3 regions of the Peribacillus sp. NPDC097675 genome follow, and region 2 is predicted to be linked to each of the others. Evidence: riboswitches for the same ligand, from Rfam matches in the RefSeq annotation. Region 2 holds a riboswitch; each other region holds the start of a gene.

Region 1 (3,277 bases), on a different contig from region 2:
CAATCATGCTTCCCGGAAACGCAAAAATGGAACCAGTACCTGTCATGTTTCTGATAAGGGAAACCAAAAAGGCTTGTGTCACAGCAAAAAACGGTCCCAATATAACGGCTGTGATGACATTAACTACATGCTGAATAGGAAAGATCTTTGCATATCCAACCGGGACAAAAACGAACGAACTAGTTAAGGTAGTGATTGCCGTGAACATGCCAGTCAGCGTCATTTTCCGTAATAATTTGCTCATACTTAACATTCAAAGCGGCCAATCATGTTCGTTGTGAACCATATCCCAAAATAAATATTCATATCGGGAGGTCATTAAAAAGTGTTTCTCTAATTTATTTTGTTCTTTTTCAGGTAAACCTTCAGTCAGCTCATCTAAAAGCTTAGCTAACCATATATGGGATTCGGCGAATTCAGGAGATGAATACGATTCAATCCACTGGGCATAACGATTTGTCGGTAACGCTTTTCCGTTTTGTTCTTTTAATAGCAGACCAATCTCATAATAATCCCAAGCACATGGAAGCAAACAGGCGACAATGTCAGCCAGTGTCCCGTGATGTGCGGCATTTAGCATATAGCCTGTATAGGCAAGGGTAATGGGCGTGGGTTCGGTTTTTTCTAATTCTTCCGAGCTGATTCCGAACTCTTTGCAGTAGTTCCGATGCAAATTCATTTCTACATGGAGAGTCTCATTTAAAATACCTGCAAACTTGGCCATGGTTTCCATATCGTTAGCCTTGATAGCACCTAAAGCGAAAAGTTTGGAATACTCGATAAGATAGATATAATCCTGCTTCAAGTAATAGGCAAATTTACTTTCTGAAAGCGTTCCATCTCCAATTGCCTGAACAAAGGGATGTGTATGATTCCTTTTCCAGATTTCTTTTGCACGATTGTGAAGTCTCTCGCTGAAAGATTCTAATTGGGTATTCGTCATGGTTTTTTCCTCCTTGATTTCATTCACATACTTAGGAAGGCTTAGTGCTTATAAATGAAGAACAGCCGCTTTCAATTAGAAAGCGGCTGTTCTAGGAATGGACGGATCCCTTTACAACCTGCTTTCCTCCGCTGGTATGACCCAGATCAGGTACAAAGGGTTTGATTCTCAGCCTAATGGCTCCCCTAGCAGTCTGCTATTAAATTACATAAAAAACCCGTTCCTGAAAACGGAACGGGGTAGATGGATAAAGTCAAACGTACGAAGACGATATCATCCACTTTCCTCCGCCGGTATGAGCCGGGTCAGGTTCAAAGGGTCCGGAACAACATTCCATCTCAGTCTTTATAAAGACTCCCCTAGTGGTAATTCGTATGTGATTAGTGTCATCATAACAGATAAAAAGGAAAATGCAACCGAAAAGCCCGTTTTCTAAAAGAGTTTAATAGGTGAAAAGTATAAAAAATATTGAATGCAATTGACTTTTGGTTGTTATTGATATAAAATCATGTCGAAATCATTTATATATCATATTCTTATCCAGAGAGGTGGAGGGACTTGGCCCTAAGAAACCTCGGCAACAGGCCCATCGTGGTACTGTGCTTCTTCCAACAAGCGTATGCTTGGGAGATAAGAAGAGACGAACGGACCTCTGTCAACCTCTTCTTGGATTAGAAGGGGTTTTTATTTTTGTTAAATGATGTTTAAGGAAACTGCAAAAAAGGTATATATATTTTGGCTTAAGCGAAGCCTATAAGATTAAGCTTATTCAGAAGTATGAACCTAAGGAAAGGAGCCATTTATATGGCAGAGTTTTTCGAGAAAAAAGAACAGAGGAGAGCATTATTGATAGAAGAACTACTATCTAATGGTGTATATAAAACCTCTGATGAAAAGCATTTATATGATGCTCCATTAAAAGCTCTTGAGGATGAATATAGAATTATTATAGATAGAACAGGTAATGAGTCACCTCCAGAATGTATGACATAGCTAATATGTTACTATCATTAAATTAATAGCTAAAAGAAAAGAAGAAGCATTTGCTGCATGATAGAGCAAGTGCTTCTTCTTTTTATAAACTGACATAATTAGTACATAAATTGGTATGTGTATGGGTAAATTTTCACACATATACCTTGAAAAAACATATTTAAATCATAGAATATGATTGATTTTAACTAGTATTTTGATTATGATGAAAAGTGTAAAATACTTGAAAAAATGGGAAGTGATAATATTGCAGTATTCTCATATAACAGTGGATAAAATAGAAGAAAAGCGAAAAGAAATGATCAAGTTAGCAACGAATTATGGTTTTACAAGCAGACTTGCCGTTCAAGCAAGCCAAGAGTTGGATTCGTTGCTAAACGCTGTGACATCTGTAAAATACTTAGATCATGCACTTCCAAAAAATTAAATTGAATAAAGTTCTTCTAAAAACAAATCTAGTCCATTGCCTCTAAATGAGTCATGTAGTGACACGTTTACCAAGGATGACCAAATCGCGTTCCACTCCATCGAGTTCTGCCACTTTTGGTAAATGGGCCCACTTTTCAAAACCGAATTTAGAAAAAAGGTTAATGCTTGGTTTATTGTGAGCGAAAATGAATCCAAGAAGTGTCTTTACTCCTACATTTGGACTCACCTCTATAGCTTTTTGAATCGAAGTCTGTCCGATTCCCTTTCCACGAAAATCATCATCAAGATAAATGCTGATTTCAGCCGTAGAATCATATGCAGGTCTACCATAGAAAGATTGAAAGCTCATCCATCCAGCTGTTTTCCCTTCATAAGTAATTATATACAATGGACGTTTATGGATAGAATGTTCATCAAACCATTTCAAACGTGATTCTACTGTAATTGGTTCTGTATCTGCCGTAACCATCCTCGAAGCGATTGTGGAATTGTAAATATCCACGATTTTAGGCAAATCCTCTATTACTGCTTCCCTAAACTCTATATCCTCATTCATCATTTTGCTCCCATCCATATTTTTTAAGCTTTATTCCCCATTCACCAAGGTGCAATTAGGAAAGATTTCTCTTATCATACACTTTCACGAGTTTTTCTTACAATTGATTTGAAGGTTAGGCTAGTCCTCTTTTTGGGTATAAATTAAATTAAATACTTCCTAGCGAATACAAAAGGAGAAAGATCTTACATGAAAAAGATAGTTGGCTTATTATTTATTGTACTTGTTATATGTATAGTTGCCTACGCGTTTCAGGCAACGGATGCAAAAAACGATCAAAGAGTCATGGCTTTTGGAGATTCACTGACTTATGGTAAGGGAGATAAAGATGGGGAAGGGTATATAGATGACCTGAA
Region 2 (3,277 bases):
TCCTTTCCTTTGGAAAAAGTAGAAGGTACGATTCAAACATTTACACCACATGCAAAAGTTCAAACAGAGGACCGTATCTATACATTATCGGTAGACCAGGTATCCTTTCTTCCACTATCCACTAGGATCGATTTGACTCTGGATTATCCTTCGGAAATGGACGAAAATGACACATGGCCATCATTTCCCTATGTCGTGACAGACGACCAAGGACATGTATACAAAGATTTAGAACTCCAATATGGACAAGTGGATGCGAGTGGACACAAAATCGTATTAGCCCTTCCGCCTATGAACACGGTCCCAAAGACATTAACCATTCAACCACACTATGATAACGGAGATCCTGGTACACCCAACTATGGTGAAATCGTAGATTTGAAGGTTGAAGTCCCATTGAATTAGCCTACCCACAAAAGAAGCAGTCAGAGCTAAACGCCTGACTGCTTCTGCTATTCAATCTCCTTTTATTCAAAATGCAAGGTATAGTCTTCTGCTTTAATCCATTTCAATTTCTTAGAGAAAACGTAGATCAGCACAAGGTTCAACACAATCGGAAGAATGAAGAAAATAACGATCATGATTGTTATATTACTACCAATCCATCCCCCTTCAGCTAGTTTCATATAATTTAAAGGACCAACTAAACCCGATAAACCAAATCCAGCACTATAGGGCGTTCCTTGTATATTTAACATACCTGCCAACGCTCCTAGTATTGCTGCCGTGATCAGCATGGGAAAGGCGATTTTCGGTTTCATGAAGAAATTCCGCATTTGAATCTTAGGAGAACCTAGTACATGTGCTAAGGCCGTTCCGAGCGAGTTCGCTTTGTAACTAGCAATGGCTAAGCCAACACCTGCTGCTACGATTCCTAGGTTAGCCGCACCAGAACCTATACCGGAAAGCATAATGACCGTCGCTACCCCCACTGTTGAAATGGGTGACAAAATGATAAGACAGAAAATAACGGAAATGATTGCTCCCATTACAATAGGTTGCAACGAGGTCACGTTAGCAATGGCGACACCCAGTAACCCTGTGGAGGATTTCACAAAGGGCAAAATGAGATACCCTATCATACCCGGTATTAAGATGCTTAAAGTCGGCATCAAAAGAATGGCATACGCTTTTAATTTATCTCCGATTAATTGAAGGAACAAAACGGTCAATGCTGCCGTGATTCCTGTGTTGATCACGACACCAATCCCATTTAAGGCAAACAAACCGTCAGCTGTTTTCTGAATGGCACCACTTCCTACCATGGCCGCAATCCCGATACTCGCCGTCTGGGTCGTTGATAATTTGAATGTAATCCCGACCATCATCCCAATCATGACTGGTAACAGGCTCATGACGAAAACAGTGATATCAAGTATGTGTTGTAATGCCGGGAAATGAGGGATTATTAGCTTAAGTATTTCCCCTAACAAAGCATTGGGAATTAATGAAACGACAATGCCTAGGCTCATCCCCGTCAATAATTTATGGAAAAAATCCTTCATATGACTTATCTCCTATCTCGCTATAATGTACATAATTATAAGAAATATTCTGACAACAGTCAAAGGATTTTTTTAATACTTTACCGCGAAAGTGTATAAAAGTAATATATGCTTCTAGCAAATCCCTTAAGCAGAAACTTCCTGTTTTAATAGATACATGTTAATCTTTTCTATTTTCTAAATTATCTGCATTTTACCTTGACCTTTATTAACACTACCTGTATAGTCGTAATTAATTGAATAGTTCACATTCTTATCCAGAGAGGTGGAGGGACTGGCCCTTTGATACCTCAGCAACAGACTTTACTGTACTGTGCTAATTCCAGAAGTGTAAAACTTGAAGATAAGAAGAGTAAATAAGCATAGCTGATTAAACCTCTTCTTTTTTTAAGAAGAGGTTTTTATATTTTAATAAGGAAAGTAGGAATCTACCATGACCATCACTTTAACGAAAGCTCCTTTTAAAGCCGATCACGTAGGAAGTCTATTAAGACCAGAAAGTGTACATCTAGCAAGAAAGCAACGGAAAGAAGGATTAATCACCGCAGAACAATTACGCGAGGTTGAAACGCAGGAAATAAAGCGTATCGTCGATAAACAAATTGAAATTGGATTAGAGGCAGTCACTGACGGGGAATTCAGACGCACCTGGTGGCACTTTGACTTCTTGGAACATTTAAATGGAATCGAAGGGTATGTCACGGAAAAAGGCCTTACCTTTGATGGAATCGAAACAGAACGTTATAACGTTCGGAATACTGGAAAAATCTCTTTTAACCCCGATCACCCCTTTATTAAAGACTTTATCGAGTTTAATGAAATCGTTGGTGGTCGGGCAGTAGCGAAACAAACCATTCCTAGTCCCAATCAATTATTTGCTGTAGGTGTCCATAATCAAGAAATCTATCCTGACATCGAAGATTATGCAAAGGATATTATTAAAGCCTATCAAGATGCCTTACAGGCCTTTTACGATGCCGGTGTACGTTATATACAATTAGATGATGTATACATAGCCAGGCTTTCCGCTCCGGACTTCCAGTTCAAAGATGGCACATATTCAAGAGAACAATTAATTGATTTAGCGTTACGCGTGATTAATGGTACATTGGAGGGAAAACCTGAAGATCTTGTTGTAACGACTCACCTTTGTCGTGGGAACTACCAATCAACTTGGGCATTCGAAGGGAGCTATGCTCGGATCGCACCGACTTTATTGGCTAAAGAACAAGTAGATGGATTCTTCTTGGAATATGATGATGATCGTTCAGGAGATTTTAAACCATTAGAGTACATTCCAAATGGCGGTGCGCAAGTCGTTCTTGGAATCGTTACATCGAAGAATGGGGAACTTGAAGATAAAGAAGCTGTTAAAGCACGGATTGAGGAAGCGTCAAAATACGTGCCACATGAACAACTATGCTTAAGCCCGCAATGTGGTTTCGCTTCCACTCATCTTGGTAACAAACTAACAGAAGAACAACAGTGGGAAAAATTGAAATTCGTTGTGGATGTCGCCAAAGAAGTGTGGGAATGAATGAAATAGGGACAAGCCTCAGGCTTGTCCCTTCTATTCAACCACAATGACTATCCTCATCATCCTCTTTCTTCACTACTACATCATCCGTAACCATATCCTTAAGTTGGTTCTTCAACGTCAGCTCTGCCGCCTTGCCATCACTTGGCGACCCGTCGGCGAAGTACATCGGAAATAGGGAAAAGAACATGATATAAAAAGAAAAGTAAATGAATTGGTACCAGATGACCGAACT
Region 3 (3,277 bases), 140 kb from region 2:
TTTGTTGACTGGCTACGACTAAAGTGCTATATTTTGTAATAAGTATATGTTGAATCGTTTAGTGGTTCGTAAAAGAGAAGAAAAAAGATAGTTTCACTTCTGCTTTTTAAAGATAATTCCTTCAGCGTGAGTATTCAGAGCGAAGAGGGGTCAAACTTCTTCTTTTTTCATAAGCAATGAGATAGCATCCCTAATAATTCCTACTAAAACCATAGAAAAAGGGGAGAAAATGATGACAGAGAAAAATTTCCGTTTTGAAACTTTAAGTGTGCATGGTGGCCTTCAGCTTGACGAAACGGGCGCCCGTGCTGTGCCTATTTATCAAAGCAATGCTTATTTGTTCAAAGATACAGATCATGCGGCGAATCTGTTCGGACTAAAGGAAAGTGGATACATCTATACACGGCTTCATAATCCAACTGTCAGCGTTTTTGAAGAAAGAATGGCCCTGTTGGAAGGAGGCATTGGTGGATTGGCAGTAGCAAGTGGCATGGCTGCGATAACACTTGCCATTCTAAACATTGCTACTATGGGAGATGAGATTATTGCTGCTTCTACATTATATGGCGGCACATATAATCTATTTGAAAACACTCTTCCTAAGTACGGAATTAAAGTGAAATTCGTCTCTCCCGATGATCCGGAAAATTTCAAAAAAGCCATCACTCCACGAACGAAGGCCATTTTCGCTGAAACGATTGGCAATCCAAGTTTAAGGGTTCTAGATATAGAAGCGGTGGCCGACATAGCCCATGAATCCGGTGTCCCATTGATTATCGATAACACTTTTGCGACACCATATCTGTGCCAGCCGATAGAGTTCGGAGCGGATATCGTCATCCATTCAGCCACAAAGTGGCTATTGGGCAACGGTACCACATTAGGCGGTGTCATTATTGATGGAGGTAAATTCGATTGGAATTCACCTAACTATCCAGGCTTTACCGAACCTGATCCAAGTTATGATGGGCTTGTCTACTCCGAGGCAGTAGGACCTGCTGCCTTTATCACCAAAGCACGTGTCCAATTGCTTCGGGATATGGGGCCAACTTTAAGTGCTCAAAGTGCCTTCCAGTTTACTCTAGGCTTGGAAACACTGCATGTAAGGATGAAAGAGCACCTTTTAAATACGAGGGCAATCATTCAATTCTTGGAAGAACATCCGGCAGTCTCCTGGGTTTCATATCCGGGTAATGATGATCATCCCGATAAAGCCCTTGCAGATAAATACTTGCCTAAGGGACCTGGATCTGTGGTGACATTTGGCATTAAAGGAGGACGTGAAGCGGGGGCGAAACTCATCAATTCAGTGGGGTTATGGTCACATGTTGCCAATGTGGGGGATGCGAAGAGCTTAATTATCCACCCCGCGAGTACAACTCACCAACAATTGAACGAGGTAGGTCTGGTTCAAGCAGGTGTTAGTGCAGATCAGGTACGGTTATCAATCGGAATAGAAAATGTGGAAGATTTAATCGAGGATTTAGAGCAAGCTATTGAAAAAGCGACGAATACCGTTTCGGTGAACTCAAAAACAGTTTAATAGCAATCCAAGTGTCTCAGTAATTATCCATTGCACTCCTTTTTTATCTGTGATAGAATTTCACCATAGTAAAATGAACGTAATGATAAAAGAATAGTCCATATATAGCTCTTATCAAGAGAGGTGGAGGGATGTGCCCGTTGAAACCCGGCAACCGACAAGGATTTTCCTTGGAAAGGTGCCAATTCACACAAAGCGTAATCGCTTTGGGAGATGAGAGGAAGGCCTGCTTTTCCCTGCCTTTCTGCTCATGCAGAAGGGCTTTTTCTATTTCTTTACAGTCATAAATGGTAGGATGTCACAAATATAAATCAACTAAATTCATAGGTTTTATTGGATAAAGAGGTGAGCATAGATGATTACATTGTCAAACGTTAGTAAACTTTTTCGAACAGGAAAAGGGAATAATGAAACGATTCACGCTGTGAATAGTGTGAATTTAAAGATAAATAAAGGTGAGATTTTTGGAATCATAGGGTACAGTGGAGCGGGGAAAAGCACGCTTATCCGGATGCTTAATGGGCTGGAAACGCCTACTGAAGGATCGGTGGTCGTTGCAGAAAATGAAGTGTCCACTATCAAAGGATCTAAGCTTCGAAAAGCCCGTCAAGAGATAAGCATGATTTTTCAACACTTTAACCTCTTGTGGTCAAGGACTGTGCAGGAAAATATAGCCTTTCCTTTGGAAATTGCGGGAATAGGCAAACAAGAGCGTGTCAAACGTGTTAATGAACTGATAAAGTTAGTCGGTCTAGAAGGAAGGGAAAAGGCCTTTCCATCACAACTTAGTGGTGGTCAAAAACAAAGGGTTGGTATAGCGAGGGCCCTTGCCAATAACCCGAAAGTGCTATTGTGTGATGAAGCGACGTCCGCTTTGGATCCCCAAACAACGGATTCAATCTTGGAATTGCTTGTGGACATCAACCAGCGACTGGGATTGACGATTGTCTTGATTACACACGAGATGCATGTCATCCGTAAAATTTGCAACCGGGTTGCGGTGATGGAAAATGGCCGGGTAGTGGAACAAGGAGCTGTTTTGGACGTTTTCAGAAATCCGAAAGAACAAATGACCAAGCGTTTTGTTCAACAGGTGACAGAACCAGAAGAGACAAGAGAAACGATGGAGCATTTGTTTGAACGATATCCAGCTGGAAAAGTGATTCAGCTGACATTTGTCGGAGATCATGCAGAGAGCCCGTTAATCACCAAATTGGTTCGTAATTTCGAGTTGGAAGTCAATATTGTCCAAGGGAAAATTTCTCAAACCAGAAGCGGTTCATATGGAACATTGTTTATTCACCTTGATGGTAATGAAGATGAAATGCTCCGCGCAATCGAATTCATAAAAGCACAGCAAGTTGGCGTGGAGGTGATTACTCATGCTTGAAGAATTATTGCCGAATGTAGATTGGGAAGACATTATCGAAGCGACGAAAGAAACGCTATATATGACAAGTATCTCGGTTGTAGCTACCTTTATTCTGGGCATATTATTGGGTTTGCTTCTCTTTTTAACAGGTAAGGGGAATATGTGGGAGAATCGGGGCATCAATGGGGTATTGAGTGCTTTCGTTAATATTTTCCGCTCCATCCCGTTCCTTATCTTGATTGTGTTATTGATTCCATTCACTAAATCGATTGTCGGTTCCATGATTGGTGAGGATGCGGCATTACCGGCTTTGATCATTGGTGCCGCTCCATTTTATGCACGATTGGTTGAAATTGGCCTGC

Evidence for each region. Region 2 has a riboswitch for S-adenosylmethionine ahead of ACQKL5_RS11380 (5-methyltetrahydropteroyltriglutamate--homocysteine S-methyltransferase). Riboswitches for the same ligand answer to the same signal wherever they lie in the genome.
Region 1: another riboswitch for S-adenosylmethionine. It lies ahead of ACQKL5_RS06490 (Fur-regulated basic protein FbpA); the one in region 2 lies ahead of ACQKL5_RS11380 (5-methyltetrahydropteroyltriglutamate--homocysteine S-methyltransferase).
Region 3: another riboswitch for S-adenosylmethionine. It lies ahead of ACQKL5_RS12105 (methionine ABC transporter ATP-binding protein); the one in region 2 lies ahead of ACQKL5_RS11380 (5-methyltetrahydropteroyltriglutamate--homocysteine S-methyltransferase).

Annotation. Positions count from the first base shown of each region.
Region 1 covers NZ_JBNNSK010000003.1:210,944-214,220, forward strand. Annotated here, with positions in the region: gene thiW (energy coupling factor transporter S component ThiW) at 1-244, opposite strand, end outside; gene tenA (thiaminase II) at 254-943, opposite strand; TPP riboswitch at 1,050-1,140, opposite strand; TPP riboswitch at 1,209-1,314, opposite strand; SAM riboswitch class I at 1,477-1,580, shown strand; gene ACQKL5_RS06490 (Fur-regulated basic protein FbpA) at 1,748-1,936, shown strand; gene ACQKL5_RS06495 (aspartyl-phosphate phosphatase Spo0E family protein) at 2,184-2,363, shown strand; gene ACQKL5_RS06500 (N-acetyltransferase family protein) at 2,415-2,921, opposite strand; gene ACQKL5_RS06505 (GDSL-type esterase/lipase family protein) at 3,111-3,277, shown strand, end outside.
Region 2 covers NZ_JBNNSK010000007.1:14,577-17,853, forward strand. Annotated here, with positions in the region: gene ACQKL5_RS11370 (DUF4179 domain-containing protein) at 1-405, shown strand, start outside; gene ACQKL5_RS11375 (PTS transporter subunit IIC) at 468-1,505, opposite strand; SAM riboswitch class I at 1,756-1,855, shown strand; gene ACQKL5_RS11380 (5-methyltetrahydropteroyltriglutamate--homocysteine S-methyltransferase) at 1,939-3,042, shown strand; gene ACQKL5_RS11385 (hypothetical protein) at 3,080-3,277, opposite strand, start outside.
Region 3 covers NZ_JBNNSK010000007.1:151,230-154,506, reverse strand. Annotated here, with positions in the region: gene ACQKL5_RS12110 (O-acetylhomoserine aminocarboxypropyltransferase/cysteine synthase family protein) at 233-1,543, shown strand; SAM riboswitch class I at 1,652-1,763, shown strand; gene ACQKL5_RS12105 (methionine ABC transporter ATP-binding protein) at 1,899-2,933, shown strand; gene ACQKL5_RS12100 (methionine ABC transporter permease) at 2,926-3,277, shown strand, end outside.